DNA from 2 places in the Halanaerobium sp. ST460_2HS_T2 genome. Region 2 is predicted to be linked to the other one. Evidence: a T-box and tRNA genes for the amino acid it is inferred to sense, from the RefSeq annotation. Region 2 holds a T-box; the other holds one or more tRNA genes.
What was found. The T-box of region 2 lies ahead of thrS (threonine--tRNA ligase). A T-box ahead of a tRNA ligase gene usually reads a tRNA of that ligase, here a tRNA-Thr.

Region 1 (9,304 bases), on a different contig from region 2:
TCGGTTTTTTTAATTTTAGAATTTATTTAGCTGTAAAGTTATTATTTATCTGGAGGGTCAGCAGTGGATATTATAGAGAAATTTAAATTACAAATAGAAGAATCTACTCTATCAGAAACAAGTTTCAAAAAGTTTAATCTCATAGAAGAAATGATTGATGTCGGAATTTGGGAGTATAATTTAGAAAAAAAACAGCTATATTTATCTTATTGGGCTCAAAATAAACTTAATATTAATCAGAAATATACCAGCCAGGATCCCATTGAGTCAATTAAAGATTATATTCATCCAGATGATCGGAGAGAAGCTCAAAAAAACTGGGAAAGTTTCATTGAAAATAAAAAGGGTAAATATAAAAATATCTTCAGGATTAAAAATAAATCCGATTATATTTATATCAAACAAAGTGGTAGATTTTTAAAAGATAATAAAGACTCAGCTATTAGGGTAATAGGTACAACTACAGAAATCACAAGGGAAAAGCAGCTTGAAAACAAATTGTATCAGCTAGCTTATTTTGATGATTTTACCAATTTGCCCAATGAAAAATATTTTTCAAAAAAGTTAGAGCAACTGATTAGATCAGTTGAGAAAAGTCAGCAAACTCAGAGATTTGCTGTTTTTTATATCGAAATAATGGATATGGATAACATTTCAAATGTAGTTGGTTCACTGCATGGTAATCAAACAGCTAAAAAAATTGCAGACAGCTTAAAATCTGATCCTGATCTTAGTTTAATCAGTCATTATTATGGAAATAAATTTTTACTTTTATTTAAAAATATATATCAGAAAGAGAAAATTAAGCAAAAAGCAAAAAAAATAATAGAAGCAATTAAAGTTCTCTGGCAAGAAAATAAAATTGATTATTTTTTGGATTTCAAAATAGGAATTACAGTTTATCCTTTTGATGGGGAAAATGCCCAAACATTGATCACCAGAGCTCACCATGCGGTTCATACAATTGAAGACAGCAATCAATTTTATCAAATATATGATAAGAATATTTATTATGAGAAACTAAATAATATACATCTTAAAAATGATTTAAGAAAAGCTGTAGAAGCAGAAGAATTAAGTCTGGTTTATCAGCCCAAAATTGATTTGAAAGATGAACAAATTGTTGCATTAGAGGCACTTCTTCGCTGGCACCATCCTAAATTTGGCCAGATATCTCCAGAGTATTTTATCCCAATTGCTGAACAAAGTAATCTAATAACTAAGATAACACGCTGGTTAATCAAAAAAGTAATAAAAGAATTTAATCAGAATCAATTTTTAAGAGAATCTGAAAAGATAATTTCAATTAATCTTTCTGCTTATGATTTAAAGGACGATACTCTTATCACTTTTCTTGAAAATTTAATAGAGGCAGAAAAATTGTGTCCTCATCAAATTGATTTTGAGATTACAGAATCTATTTTTCTAGATGCTAAAGAACAAGATTTAGAAAATTTACATAAACTAAAAGAATCTGGGTTTTATATTTCTCTTGATGATTTTGGTAAAGGGTATTCTTCCCTTTCTTATTTAGCTAAACTTCCCATTGATATATTGAAACTTGATATGTCATTTATTCGAAATTTAGAACAGAAAAAAACTAGGATTCTGATTGAAAAAATTATTGAACTTTCACATGAACTTGATTTTAAGGTGGTTGCAGAAGGTGTAGAAACAGAAAATGAACTGAATATATTAAAAAAATTGGACTGTGATTATGTTCAGGGATATTATTATTATCGACCAAATTCCCTGGAAAAACTGGAAACTATTATCTGTAATGATTGCAATATGCAGACTGTATGATATAATTTTACTATAACAGATAAAAAAGGTAGGGATTAGTTATGCTGAAATCAATTAAAGCCAAAATGTTGCTTGCAATATCAATATTAATTTTAATTATTGTCGGGGGAACAGCTCTAACTTTGTATGATCAGTCAACAAATATTTTAGAAGATACAATAATGTCCAGTGCAAAGGAAAGCGCCAGGCAAAATTCAAATACCATTAATGAATGGTTAAATGGAGTGGAAGTGTTTTTAAGAGATTTAGCTAACTCTAATGATGTTAAAACAATGATGTGGAGCAGTCAGGAGAGATATTTAAAAGAAGCTGACCATTCTGATCTGGAAAATATTATTGTAGCTCGACCTGATGGCAGGGCCAATGTTGTTGGAGGGAAAAGCATTAATGTTGCAGAAAGAGAATATTTTCAGAAAGCAATGGAAACTGGCAGGGTAACATATTCTAATACTCGTCCCAGTGAGTTAAGCGAAGGTAATGTTATATCGATTGCTGTACCAATTATAGATTTTGGAGAACAGGTTGGAGTTTTAATTGGAACAATTTCTACTGAATATTTACAGCAATTAATTACCAAAATGAATATTAACGGAGCAGGTTATGGCTGGATTATTAATCAGAATAAAAATACTATTGCTTATCCGGAAAGAGATTACATAGCAAATACTGAGCTGGCAGAAAGCAATCAGGATTTACAGGAAATCACTGATAAGATGGTAGCTGAAAAAAGTGGTGCAGTTAGTTATAATTTTAATAACCAGGAAAAAATAATGGCCTATCATCCGGTAGAAATTAATGGCTGGTCTGTTGCCATGACAGCAGAACGTTCTCAGGTTATGAGTGGTCTTGATAATCTGCGTAATATAAGTCTAATAATCGCAGGAGTTGCCCTGATTTTTGGTATAATTGTTACTATTGTGATAGCAACATATATTTCCAATCCACTTAATTATGTTACTGATATAGCTCAGAAGTTAGCAGATGGCAATTTCAATTTAGATATAGAAGCTAAGTATTTAAAACGAAAAGATGAGATTGGTAAATTAACAAACTCATTTTCAGAAATGATTAATAATTTAAAGGCAATGATTCTGGAGGTTAAAAATGTATCAGATAAGGTAGCAGCTTCAAGTGAAGAATTATCTGCCAGTGGAAATCAGGTTGGAGAAAGTGCGGATGAGGTAAGTAGGGCTATTCAGGAAGTTGCTTCTAATACGGAAGAACAATCAGCTCAGGTAGAAGAGACTTCTGCTATAATGGATGAACTAATTAAGCAAATAAAAATGATCAATACCTCTTCTGATGCTATGGACAGACAGGCTGAAAATGTAATGGAAAATATTGAAAAAGGTAATCAATCAATTGATCAGTCTGCTGCTGAAGTGAATAAAGTTAAGGATAATTCGGAGCGGGTTGAGAAGGTTGTTCATTCTCTGGCAGAATCATCTCAGAGGATTGGCGAGATAGTTAATATGATAAAAGAAATATCTTCTCAAACCAATTTGCTGGCTTTAAATGCAGCAATTGAGGCAGCAAGAGCGGGCGAAGCAGGGCGAGGATTTTCTGTAGTTGCAGATGAAATTCGCGAACTAGCAGAAGAGTCAAATCAGGCTACAGATGAGATAACCGAATTAATTGAAGGTATTCAAAAAGATGTCAGAGCTTCAGTAGAGAATATGGAAGAAACAGGAGAAGTTGTTGAGTCAAGTGTTAGTTCTATTCAGGAAAGTGGCACAGCTTTTGAAGAAATTGAACATACAGCTGAAGTTTTAGGTAGAATAATTAGAAATATTAATAATAAAGCTCAAGAAATGACTGCAAATAGTGATAATGTAGAAATAGCAATTGGAGAAATTGCTTCTGCAAGTGAAACAGCCGCAGCAAATGCAGAAGAAGTTGCAGCTTCAAGTCAGGAACAGAATGCAGCTACAGATGAGATTATAACAGCTTCTCAGGAACTGGCCGAAATGGCAGAAGAACTATCAGCTTCAATTTCAAAATTCAAACTGTAAAATTGGTTCCTGGTTAATTTTCGATTCGCGATATAATTGGAAAAATGATTAAGTAGGCTGTTACAATGTATATCAGGCTGGTCAGTAACCCGGTTTTATAATTAAAATTAAAAAAATGATCTAAATAAGTATTTATTGAGACTGAAAGAATTATTAGCGATAAAGCAGGAAGCAGGAGCGAAAGCTGTTCCCAGATTGTGACTGAATAAAAATCTTTTGTTTCAGTCTTAAAGTTTAACTTACTCCTTTTTAGATCTTTAAATATTACTAACCATAATATTTTTAGAGAGTAAGCAGCGGTTAGAATACTTCCCAGGTGCAGTAAAAATTCAAATATTGGAATACTGCTTAAAGAATATTTTATTAGATCTTTGCTATTATAGCCAATAAAAAAAGGGAAGGCCATTAATGATAAAAAAGAAAGTAGGGTACTGAAAGTGGTTATTTTTTGTCTGACTGTACAATACTTAAAATCAAAAATAGAAGTAGACTTAAATTCTTTAATCCAGTTTCCAGCACCATTAAATAATGTCGATTTAGCCAAAGCATGAGCAATAATTTGAATAACTGCTCCATAATAGCCATAGATATTTCCACTTCCAATTGCCAGGGCTATAAATCCAAATTGACTTATTGAACTATAAGCTAAAATTAGCTTATAGTTTTTTTCTGCAAGAGCTTTTATACCACCATAGAAAATCATAATTAATCCTAAATATAAGAGTAATCTATTGCCATTTGTAATAATTTTCAGCAGAGAAATATAACCGAGTTTGGCGACCAAGGCAGAGGAAATTGCACAAAAGCCAGTTGATGACTGTTTATAAATATAAGGTAACCAGCTGTGCAGGCCAATAATTGCACTTTTAACCCCCAGTCCAATAATAAACATTAGCTGCAGCCAGACCTCCTCTACAGCCCCTATAACTTGATATCCGTTTGTATAAGCTGTTAAAACAGTAAATATTAAAAAACTTCCTCCTACAAACTGAATCACAAAATATTCCCAGGCAATATTTTTATTGTCCCAGAACAGCATTAAAGTGGTAGTTAATGTAGCAAGTTCCCAACCAAGCACAAAAACGAACCAGTTTTTGGTAGTAATTATAAGAGAAAAGCTCATAATAAAAATTACTGTAATTGTTAAAAAGATAGCTCGGTAATTTTTAATTTTTCTCCAGTTGGAGACCAGAGTAAAAAAAGTTACCAATAATCCAGTAATTAAAAATAAGCTATTAATTTTATTAATACTAAAATTGCTGGAAATAAAATAGACCATTTTAACTCCTCCTTCCCAGAATTATATCACAACTATTAATTTACTAAAAGCAAATGCTTAATTAATTGAGTCAGAAAAATTTGACAAATCCGAAATCTAATGATATATTTAAAGCACTGAGTATTCTAAACTAGTTACACTTACTCAGGTTAAATTTTAGGAGGAAGATATTAATATGGTTTACACAGGAAAAGTTAAGTGGTTTGATGAGAAAAAGGGTTATGGATTTATTGAAAGAGAAGATGGCGACGATGTATTTGTACATTTCTCTGCTTTACAGCAGGAAGGTTTTAAAACCTTAGAAGAAGGTCAGGAAGTTGAATTTGAGATTGTTGAAGGAGATCGTGGACCTCAGGCAGAGAATGTTGAAGTTATATAAGTAAAAAATTATGGAAATTACCCTGGCTATTAACTTAGTCGGGGTTTTTTTATGTTTAATAAAAAAATAATTTATTAGTTGATTTTTGTTTTCAATAAAGATAAAATTATATAATAGATAATCAAATAAAGAAAGTTTAAAAACCAAATATGGAGGTTAATTATGAACTTTAAAATAATAGTTGATAGCTGCTGTGATTTAACAGATGAAATAAGAAATAAATTTGATATCTCGACAGCACCTCTGTCAATAGATATTGGAGATAAACATTTTGTGGATGATGAGAATTTGGACCGTGAGGCTTTGTTAGCTGAAATGCGTAATCATAATCAGGCTCCAAAAACTGCCAGCCCGGGACCGGGTCGTTTTTTAGATTTATATAAAAAATATGAAAATATTTTTGTAGTAACTCTTTCTAAAGAATTGAGCGCAACTTATCAGAATGCTGTTCTGGCAAAAAATATGCTAGTTGAAGAGTCTGAAAATAAATTTATTAAGGTATTTAATTCTTTTAGTGCTTCAGTCGGAGAAACAATGATTGCTTATAAACTGGGAGAGTTAATTGAATCTGGTTTAAAAAAAGGGGAAATTATAGAAAAAACTGAAGAATATATTGCAGGGATGCAGACATTATTTGTTTTAGATTCTCTTGATAACCTCATTAAAGCGGGAAGAATGGGAAAATTAAAAGGGAAAATAGCTTCTTTTTTTAATATTAAACCAGTTTTAGGTGCAACTCCGGAAGGTACAATAACTCTTGTTGATAAAGCCCGGGGAAGTAAAAGAGCAATTAGAAAATTGGTAGATAAAATTGGAGAAAAAGGGGAAAAACTAGAAGAAAAAGTTCTCGGAATTGCTCACTGCAATGCTCTAGAGAAAGCAGAATATATTAAAAAACAGGCTGCTCAAAAATATAATTTTAGAAAGATTATTATCTTAGAAACAGCTGGGATTAGCACAGTCTATGCTAATGAAGGTGGGATAGTTATAGCATTTTAGAAAAAGCCGGTGTAGCTCAAATGGTAGAGCAGTGGTATCGTAAACCGAAGGCTGCAGGTTCAAGTCCTGTCATCGGCTCCATATATAAATTTTAAACAGATTATTTTATTCTTTCCAGGCTTCTACCAGTTTTGTCAGCCCCTGAAGGAAAAAACCACCTGCCACCCAGTAGTATACAAGTTCTGGATTGGAAATAATTAAGATTCCTACAATAATATATATTAATCCAGAAAATACTAAACTAACTTTGCTAGTTTTATCAGCTTTGTTTGCCAATTTATCCACCCCCAGAACAAAAGCATTTGAATTATAATGTTTTAATATTTTGTTTTTAGGATTAAATTCGCCAAGATGTGACCGCAGGTCTTTCCAAAAATCTGGAAAGAATATTATATTTAAAAATATTCCACCAAGTAATAAACTAAGGAGATAAGTTGAACTATTCCAGTAATTTCCCCAACTTAAAAGCAATCCAATTTCATCCATAAATAAACCAAGACCAATACCATAAATTAGAGCATTATCCCTCTGGTCAATAAATTGTGTCCTGGTTATAGAAAACCAACCTGCCAGAGCAATTAATGCAATTCCAATATACAGGTGATGAATATGATAACCAAAAAGTATAATATTGGAACCTATATAAAACTTTATATCACCAGTCTTAGCAGCATTGGATGCTGCACTACCTGCAGAACCAGCTATCATTACAGCCAGTCTAATTAATAAAAAGCTTAAAAGATAAGAGCTGCTGATAATGAAGGGAATTGACTTATCATTTTCTTGTTGAACTTTTTGAAAGTTTTCCTGACTATTAATTGGAATCACCTCCAGAGAACTAATTTACTTAAGTATAGGAAAAACAGGCATTTATTGCAAGTTCTTAAGCTGGGTTAATAGGATATTTTGTCTTTATAATAATTTTGATTTTTACAAAATAGAGGATAATTATTGTTGATCAAGAATATACATAAATAGAGAAATAATTCTGGAAATTGAATATATTTTTAAATTCGTTATGTGAGGTTGGGTATAACGGGTTAATTTTTAATGAGGTGGAGCCGGATGGCAAAGAAAAAGATAATTATATTAATTATTTTAATTATATTTATTTTGACTACAGAAGTAACTGCTGTTTCAACATTTAGAATAATGGCAGCTTCCAGTTTGCAGGAACCTTTAAATGAGATAAAAGATAAATTTGAGGCAGAAAGCAGAGATTATAGCTTGGAAATTAATTATGCAGGAAGTCAGATGCTTTTCAGTCAAATAAAAATGGGAGTAGATTTTGATCTCTTTTTATCTGCAAACTATAATTATTTAAATCAGTTATCCCGTGAAAATATAATAGCAAAAGAAACGATTTTTGCCAGAAATGAATTGATTATTATAATAAATTCTCAAAATGAGAAAATAAATAATCTGGAACAATTAATAAGCAGTGATTATTCTTTACTGCTTGCTGATAGATCTGTTCCTGTTGGCGATTATACCGGCAAAATGATCAAAAACTTTTTAGATTCAATTGCTGATCCAAAAATTAGACAAAAAATTAAAACAGACTTTAATTCTTCAATAGTTTCCAGAGAATTTGATGTAAAAAGTGTATTGAACAAAGTTAAACTGGGAGCAGCTGATGCAGGGATTGTCTATTTAAGTGATTATAATGATGATCAGGATTTATATCGAGTTAAAATCCCTGCAAAATATAATATAGAAGCAAAATATTATATGGGATTAAGTTATAATTCTACATCAGGATCAGAAAAAGTTTATAATTATATTTTAAGTAATGCAGCACAAAAAATATTTTCAAAATATAATTTTAAGAGAGTGAAAACAAATGAGTAAGGATTTAGTTCTGGATACAGAAAATCAAAAAAGAAAACAGCAAAGAATTTCTTTATTTCCACCGGATTATTTTTCGAAGCCTGAGAAATTTACCTTTTCCGATGAGTTATTAATTTTGATCCCTGCAGTTTTAAGTATCCTCTTTATTTCACTCATAATTCTTTCTTTATTTGTAGAAAGTTCAGCTGCAGAAATTATCAGCATATTTAAAAGTATGGATATTTTATCAGCTTTTAAAATTACTTTTTTGTCATTAAGTATTTCAGCTCTATTAACAATTGTTTTAGGGGTCCCATTTAGTTATTTTAGCAGTCGTAAAAATAGAAATATAAATAAAGTGATAAATATAGTCATCAGTCTTCCACTACTGCTTCCTCCAAGTATTACTGGCCTGGCTTTACTATTAACTTTTGGCAGCAGAGGAATTTTATCTAAACTGACTGACAACCTGGCTTTTACCTTTACAGCTTTAATCATTGTTCAGGTATTTGTTATGCTGCCTCTATTTATTCATACTTTAAAAAACTCTTTTGCAGCAGTTAATAAAAATATAATTGAGGCTGCTCTAGTTGAAGGAGCTGCCGAAAAAGATCTGTTATTTAAAGTATATTTACCTCTGAGTGGGAGAGGATTTATTACTGCGTTAATTATTTCTGTCCTTAGAGCTGCTGGGGAATTTGGAGCAACAATTATTTTTGCTGGCAATATGAGCGGTAAAACTCAAACACTAACTACAGCTATTTATAGTCTTAGTCAGACCAATATAACTCAGGCAATCGCACTGGCTGTTATTATGTTGAGTGCTTTTTTGCTTCCTTTGTTTTTGCTTGAGTTTAAGATAAGGGAAAAAACATAAAATTACTGGCGGAGAAAATTTAATATTTAGTCTGAAAGTTCAAACTGGCTATTTTTACTGCAAAATATTAAAATTTGATTAATACTTCAAAAAAAGAGTTTGTAGTTCCTATTTAACTATAA
Region 2 (7,607 bases):
ATATAAAGGAAAAATCATTAAAAGAAGTGCTTCAGAATCCTCTTTTTAAATCTTATCAAGAGAGGCAGCCCTTTAGTGAGAATTTAATGTGTCCCTGCCCGATTATTGATAATCCTAAAGCTTTAAGGGATATAGTGGAAGAGTCAGGTGCTGTGCCTACACATGATGGAGCAGATGAAATTTTAAAAGGTAAGACAGCTGATTTTCTTAATGATTTGTCAGCTGAATGGCATGAAAATTCTAAAGATATTAATGAGGAAAGAATGAATAAATAACAAATTGTATTAAGGATTTTAAAATGCTACTTCTGAATCTTCAACAGTAGTTTAAAGTTTCTTGTGTTTAGATGAATTTAGAGTAAGTAAATTAAAAAATTATGTCTCCCATAAGATTATATTAAAATATAAGATATAAGTTTTGAGTTAAAAAAATTCCCCCTGGTATACCAGGGGGAATTTTAGTCATTAACTAAAATGGGGTAAATTAACATCTTAAATATAAATGGTGCCGAGGGCGGGATTCGAACCCGCACGGTCTATTAGACCACTAGCCCCTCAAGCTAGCGCGTCTGCCAGTTCCGCCACCTCGGCATCACAATTATAAATTATACCATAAAAATTTACTTTGTCAATAAATTTTTGTAAATTAATTTAGCAGACGGAGAAGAAATAAAATTTAGACTTTTAAAAAGAGACAAAGAAATCACTTTTATGCAGGAATTGAGCCTATAATCACGAATATTATGAATATAAGGGAATAGGGAGGCAATAACATTGGCAGAAAAAAATACACAAGATAATCAAAAATCAAAAAAGAAGCATAAATGGATAGGAGTTTTTCTAATAGTGCTACTCTTATTATTTATTGGACTGGCTGGTTATTATTTAGAGAGAGATTTAGAGCCTGTACCGGAAAATCAGATTGAGCAGCAGGAAGAAATTGGGCAGAATGATGCTGGCCCAGAAAGGGAAGAAGCTACAACTGAACAATTAACTGATAAAGAAGATAAAAGTAAAGAGCGCTCTGATATGACTGATAGAGAAGATATTTCTGAAAGTGTAGAATCCGAGCTTGAAAAAGATAAAACAGATAAAACGATTGAAAAAGAACAAACAACAGAACAAACAGATGAAACTGAACAAGCCGATGAAACAGAATCAATAGATCAAAAAGATCAAAAAGATCAAAAAGACGTTGAGCAGGCGGATAATAAATCAGAAACTGAAGAAACATCTACCTCAGGTGATCTTGATTCAGAAGCCGAATCTGATATTCAGGTTAATAAAGAGATAAAAGATAAAAAAGACGTAACTGATGCTGAATCTGCGGGAGAAGATTTAAAAAGTTCTGAAGCTGAGGATATTAAACAGCCGGACTCATCAAAATCTGAGTTAGAAGATTCTAACTCAACTAAAGTTACTCAAGATCAGCCAGTGTCTGATTCCGCTGAAAAAGAAACTGAAACAAAGACAGAGCAGCTGGAAAAAGATTCTGCTGTAAAAGAAACTAAAACAAAAACGGATATTGAAAAGGAACTTGAAGATCCATCGCTAATTGAACGTATTTTGTCTATTCTGGGACTTGCTGAAAGTGATTTTACTCAAAATCTAAATATACTATTTGTGGGCCTTGATGATGAAGAAAGTGTGTCTATTGGTAGTATTGAAGCTGATTCGATAATGGTGGCAAAGTTACGTCCTGAAAATAACAAACTTCAGATTGAACATATTGACGAGGATACAGTTTATAAAGGAGAATTATTACGTGAATATCATGATGGGGATATCCAGCCAGCAGTAGAAGAGATCAGCGGCAATAAAATAGATTATTATGTATATGTAAATTATCTTGGTTTTGAAAAAGTTATTGACGAGCTTGGTGGTGTTTCTATTACTCTGGACCAGGAAGTGAAAGTTCCAGGTTTAGGATTGAACTTAAAAGCCGGTGATAATTTATTATCCGGTAAAGAAGCTTTGAACTTTGTTCGTTGGCGGTCATCTGATTCACTCGAAAGATTTGAACGCCAGAAATTATTAATAAATTCTGTAATGGCGAAATTAAAGTCTAATAATATATTATTTAATGTTAAGGAACTTTATAACACAATAGTTGAAAGTTACAATTCTATAGAAACAGATATTAATCCTGTTCTGGCAGCTGAAATTTTTAATTATATCCGTGAAAATAAAGAACTTGAGTTAGAGTATATTGATTAGATTAGTAAAATTAAGCTTTTAAGAAAAAATTATCTGCAGTCGATTTTTTAAGTATTTAGTAGTATATTTAACATAAAATAATTTAATTACTTATAACAGTCTATATTTAATTTTGACTTAAAGTAGCTTTTTATATATACTAGTTATTGCTGACGCGGTAATTGTACTTTTGATTGCTGCAGATGGGCGAATAGCTCAGTTGGGAGAGCACCTGCCTTACAAGCAGGGGGTCACAGGTTCGAGCCCTGTTTCGCCCACCATTTTTATTTGCAAATTTAATATAAAATATAAGAAGTTGTGTAGCATTCTTTTTTCTAATTTTCTACATTTTACTTCTTAAAAACGCGGAGGTGTAGCGTAGCGGTTTAACGCGCCGGCCTGTCAAGCCGGAGATCGCGGGTTCAAATCCCGTCTCCTCCGCCATTCTGGTGGGATAGCTCAGTCGGTAGAGCAGTGGATTGAAAATCCACGTGTCGACAGTTCGATTCTGTCTCCCACCACCATTTTTGCGGGAATAGCTCAGTGGTAGAGCATCACGTTGCCAACGTGAGGGTCGCGAGTTCAAATCTCGTTTCCCGCTCCATTTTATTTGCAGCCTGGGCGGCATAGCCAAGTGGTAAGGCAGAGGACTGCAAATCCTTTATTCGTCGGTTCAAATCCGTCTGCCGCCTCCATTTATATTTTACAAATGATTAACTGACTGTTATAATAAAAAATGTTGCAAGCTAAATCTTACATATATGCCGGGGTGGCGGAATTGGCAGACGCATCGGACTTAAAATCCGGTGGGAATTTATTCCCGTGTCGGTTCGAGCCCGACCCCCGGCACCACTTTTTTGCTTGTATAATATTTTTTTATAAATGATTATTTAAAATGCTGACTTAAATTTTAAGTTGGTATAGCTCAGTTGGTCAGAGCGCTACGTTGACATCGTAGAGGCCAGTGGTTCGAATCCACTTACCAACACCATTTTAATAATATGCCGGGGTGGCGGAATTGGCAGACGCATCGGACTTAAAATCCGGTGGGAATTTATTCCCGTGTCGGTTCGAGCCCGACCCCCGGCACCACTTTTCCACATTTTAGTGTGGAATTTTCTGTTTTTTAGTTTAATTTGACTTTTTAGATTTTAAGGCATATAATAATAAAAAATAAAGTAATATAAATGCACTGATCGGGAAGAGTAAATTCAATTGAGAGTTAAAAGAGAATTGTGCCGGCGGCTGAAAGCACATAATTTTTCAGTGAATTGAAAACCACCCGGGAGCAGATAGGAGGAATTTAGTATTTCTATCCGGTTAATCCGTTATCTTGATGAGTGAATAATAATTTTAATTATTTTTTAAAATAGAATGTTTATAATTATTATTAACTAGAGTGGAACCGCGCAATCCGTCGTCTCTATTATGAGATGAGGGATTTTTTTATTTTATTAAAGTATATTATAAGAGGAGGAAATTTAATGGAAAATGTAAAAGTAACACTGCCAGATGGATCGGTTAAAGAATATGAGCCGGGAACAACAGTTAAAGATGTTGCTTATTCTATTGGTAGTGGTTTGGGCAGAGATGCAATTGCTGGAATTGTAAATGGACAGGAAGTAGATGCTAGCTATTCAATTGAAGAAGATATTGAGCTTTCAATTATAACAATTGATAGTGATGATGCACTGGAGATTATCCGCCATACAACTTCTCATGTTATGGCACAGGCTGTAAAGAGATTATATGATAATGTTCAGGTTGCAATTGGGCCAGCTATTGATGATGGATTTTATTATGATTTTAATTTAGATGAAACTTTTAATGAAGAATCATTAGCAGAAATTGAAGCAGAAATGCAGAAAATAATTGACGAAGATATTGAAATTGAAAGAAAAATTCTTCCCCGTGCGGAAGCAATAGAATTAATGAAAGAAAGAAACGAAAAATACAAGCTGGAATTAATTGAAGAACTCGAGGATGAGATGATCAGCCTTTATTATCAGGGAGATTTTGTTGATCTCTGTCGTGGACCCCACCTTCCTTCTACTGGTTATATAAAAGCATTTAAACTGCTCAATGTAGCAGGAGCTTACTGGCGTGGTGACGAGAATAATGAGATGCTGCAGCGAATTTACGGTACAGCTTTTGCTTCCGAAAAAGACTTAGAAAAATATTTAACAAGAATTGAAGAAGCCAAAAAGCGTGATCACAGAAAAATTGGAAAAGAATTAGATTTATTCAGTATGCAGGAAGAGGGGAGAGGTTTTCCTTTTTTCCATCCTAAAGGGATGGCACTTAGAAATGAACTTGTTGATTTCTGGAAAGAAGAGCACCGTAAAGATGGTTATGAAGAAATAAAAACTCCCATTATTTTAGATGAGTCTCTCTGGCATCAATCAGGCCACTGGGATCATTATAAAGATAATATGTATTTTACAGAAATTGATGGAGAAACTCATGCAGTTAAACCGATGAACTGTCCGGGTGGGATTTTGGTTTATAAGGATTCTATGCACAGTTATCGTGAGCTGCCGATTAAAATGGCAGAGTTGGGACTGGTGCACCGTCATGAAATGTCAGGTGCCTTACATGGTTTGATGAGGGTTAGAAGTTTTACTCAGGATGATGCCCACATTTACTGTCTGCCGGAACAGATCGAAGATGAGTTAAGTGGAGTAATAAAACTTGTAGATAAAATATATAGTGCTTTTGGTTTTAAATATAATGTTGAATTAAGTACCAAACCAGAAAAGGCCATGGGAGCTGATGAACTCTGGGATAAAGCTACAGATGCCCTGCGTAGTGCTATTGAAAAAAACGAACTTGATTACGAAGTAAATGAGGGTGATGGAGCTTTTTACGGACCTAAGATTGATTTTCATTTAGAAGATAGTCTGGGTAGAACCTGGCAGTGTGGGACAATTCAGCTTGACTTCCAAATGCCAGAGCGTTTTGATTTAACTTATATTGGACAGGATGGAGACGAGCATCGTCCGGTTATGATTCACCGAGCAATTTATGGAAGTATAGAACGTTTTATAGGAATACTAATTGAGCATTTTGCTGGTGCCTTCCCGACCTGGTTAGCTCCAGTTCAGGTTGAAGTAATTCCTGTTTCTGATGATCAGATTGATTACGCCTTAAAAGTTAAGGAAGCCCTTAAAAAAGAAAGCATTAGGGTAGAAGTTGATAGCCGCTCAGAACAGGTTGGTTATAAAATTAGAGATGCTCAGGTTAAACAGGTTCCATATATGTTAATTGTCGGTGGACGTGAAGAGGAAGCAAGAACAGTTTCTGTTCGCGAAAGGCGTGAAGGAGATCTAGGTACAAGTAAAATTGAAGATTTTAAAGCTAGAATTCTTCAGGAAATTGCAAAAAAAGAAATCAATACTGAAGATAGTTTAAAATAAATAACAGCTGGCCTAAAATAATAAAGCTACCTTCTTTTTTGAGATCAAGAGAGGGTAGTTTTTTTCTTTTATTTTCTTGACAGTTAGTTACCCCTGTGCTATACTAATTAAGGAAAAGAAAGTAGAAACACCTGTTTCTCACCAGTAAAAGCTGGTTAATATCAGTTTCTCGCTTAAATAACTAAATTTCTGCGGGAAAAGTAGGCTTATCTTTAGGGGATAGTCTATCTTCAGCTGATTATTGAATTTAACGGGTGGTTTCTACCACTCGTTTTTTTATTTTATATTCGTTTTCGTTTTTTTATATCACTCAGGAGGTGCATAAATATCGTTAATGATTTAAGAGTTAATGATCGTATTAGAGCAAGAGAGGTTCGTCTGATCGATCAAGAAGGAGAGCAAATTGGTATCAAGTCGCTGGATGAGGCACTGGACGCTGCAGCAGAACAGGGTTTGGACTTAGTAGAAGTTGCTCCACAGGCTAATCCACCTGTATGCAGAATTATGGATTATGGAAAGTATAAGTACGAACAGGCTAAGAAAGAAAAAGAAGCCAAAAAGAATCAAAACGTAATGAATGTCAAAGAAGTTCAGATGGGAGTAAAGATTGAAGACCATGACTTTAACGTTAAGTTAAAGCAAGCTCGAAGATTCCTCAACAATAAGGATAAAGTTAAAGTTAGAATCCGTTTTAGAGGAAGAGAAATGATGCATAAAGAGCTTGGTTATGACCTGATGGACCGCCTTATTGAAGGAACTGAAGATATTGGTAAGGTAGAAAGCAAGCCGAAAATGGAAGGTAGAAACATGATGATGTTTCTAACTCCAGAAAGTGATAAACAGTAGTAGAACAAATAACTTATTAATATTAATATTTTAAGTAGGTTATTTTAAAATATCCACAATTATTACAGTATTAGGAGGTTAAATCATGCCAAAGCAAAAAACACACAAGGGAATTGCTAAGCGAGTTAAAACTACAGCTAATGGTAAACTTAAGCACCATAAGGGTTTTCACAGCCATATTTTAACTAAAAAATCTGGAAATAGAAAAAGACAGCTGCGAAAAGCTAAGTTATTAAGTAAGTCATATCAAAAACGTTACAAAAAATTACTACATGGATAAACTAATATAAGCAAATAATTTTAAATAATAAATGTTAAATTACTGGAAGGAGTGTCATTTAAGATGCCACGTGTAAAAAGAGGAAATAAGGCGCGCAAGCGTAGAAAAAAAGTTTTAAAGATGGCCAAGGGATATTTTGGATCCCGCAGCAAGTTATATCGTCCTGCTAATCAGGCGGTAATGAAGTCTTTACATTATGCTTACAGAGATAGAAGAAATAAAAAGAGAGAGTTTAGAAGATTATGGATTACCAGAATCAATGCAGCAGCTAGAAACGAAGGTCTTTCCTACAGCCGTTTTATCAATGGTTTAAGACAGGCAGAGGTAGAAATTGATCGTAAAATGTTAGCTGATTTAGCAGTTAATGATTCTGATGCTTTTGCTGATTTAGTTGATGTAGCAAAAGAGCAGTTAGGAAATTAATTAGATGGATATAATCAGCAGTTCTCAAAACGATAAAGTTAAATATCTAAATAAGCTTTACCGGAGTAGAAACCGGCGCAAGGAAGGTGTTTTTATTCTGGAAGGTAAGAGGCTTATTGAGGCTGCATTAGCAGGAGGAGCAGATTTCAAACAGGTCTTTCTCACTCCTGCTTTTTTTAAATCAGCTGAGAATGATAATTTGCTGGCTGATTTAAAATTAAAGTCTGAGTTTATTTATCTTGAAGAACAACTGTTAAAAGAAACCGCCTCGACTGTTAATCCTCAGGGAATTTTAGCGGTAGTTAAAGAATCCGTTTTTAAGGGTGAGGATTTTTATCAGCAGGCAGATAAAATTTTGCTGCTGGATAGGATCCAGGATCCCGGAAATATGGGAACAATGATCAGAACAGCTGTTGCTGCAGGTTTTGATGGGGTAATTGCTCTCAA

Region 1: it has a tRNA-Thr gene. The T-box ahead of thrS (threonine--tRNA ligase) is inferred to sense a tRNA for this amino acid. The anticodon was not compared.

The regions. Positions count from the first base shown of each region.
Region 1 is NZ_QPJF01000028.1:19,298-28,601, reverse strand. It holds gene DFR80_RS12580 (GGDEF domain-containing phosphodiesterase) at 64-1,806, shown strand; gene DFR80_RS12575 (methyl-accepting chemotaxis protein) at 1,848-3,818, shown strand; gene DFR80_RS12570 (complex I subunit 5 family protein) at 3,832-5,097, opposite strand; gene DFR80_RS12565 (cold-shock protein) at 5,273-5,476, shown strand; gene DFR80_RS12560 (DegV family protein) at 5,639-6,475, shown strand; tRNA gene DFR80_RS12555 (tRNA-Thr) at 6,481-6,556, shown strand; gene DFR80_RS12550 (hypothetical protein) at 6,581-7,303, opposite strand; gene modA (molybdate ABC transporter substrate-binding protein) at 7,541-8,326, shown strand; gene DFR80_RS12540 (molybdenum ABC transporter permease) at 8,319-9,182, shown strand.
Region 2 is NZ_QPJF01000004.1:127,779-135,385, reverse strand. It holds gene DFR80_RS03340 (SPASM domain-containing protein) at 1-275, shown strand, start outside; tRNA gene DFR80_RS03335 (tRNA-Leu) at 503-590, opposite strand; gene DFR80_RS03325 (LCP family protein) at 774-2,216, shown strand; tRNA gene DFR80_RS03320 (tRNA-Val) at 2,401-2,476, shown strand; tRNA gene DFR80_RS03315 (tRNA-Asp) at 2,563-2,639, shown strand; tRNA gene DFR80_RS03310 (tRNA-Phe) at 2,644-2,719, shown strand; tRNA gene DFR80_RS03305 (tRNA-Gly) at 2,725-2,799, shown strand; tRNA gene DFR80_RS03300 (tRNA-Cys) at 2,816-2,890, shown strand; tRNA gene DFR80_RS03295 (tRNA-Leu) at 2,959-3,047, shown strand; tRNA gene DFR80_RS03290 (tRNA-Val) at 3,110-3,186, shown strand; tRNA gene DFR80_RS03285 (tRNA-Leu) at 3,199-3,287, shown strand; T-box leader at 3,379-3,623, shown strand; gene thrS (threonine--tRNA ligase) at 3,680-5,611, shown strand; gene infC (translation initiation factor IF-3) at 5,897-6,457, shown strand; gene rpmI (50S ribosomal protein L35) at 6,543-6,737, shown strand; gene rplT (50S ribosomal protein L20) at 6,801-7,160, shown strand; gene DFR80_RS03260 (RNA methyltransferase) at 7,165-7,607, shown strand, end outside.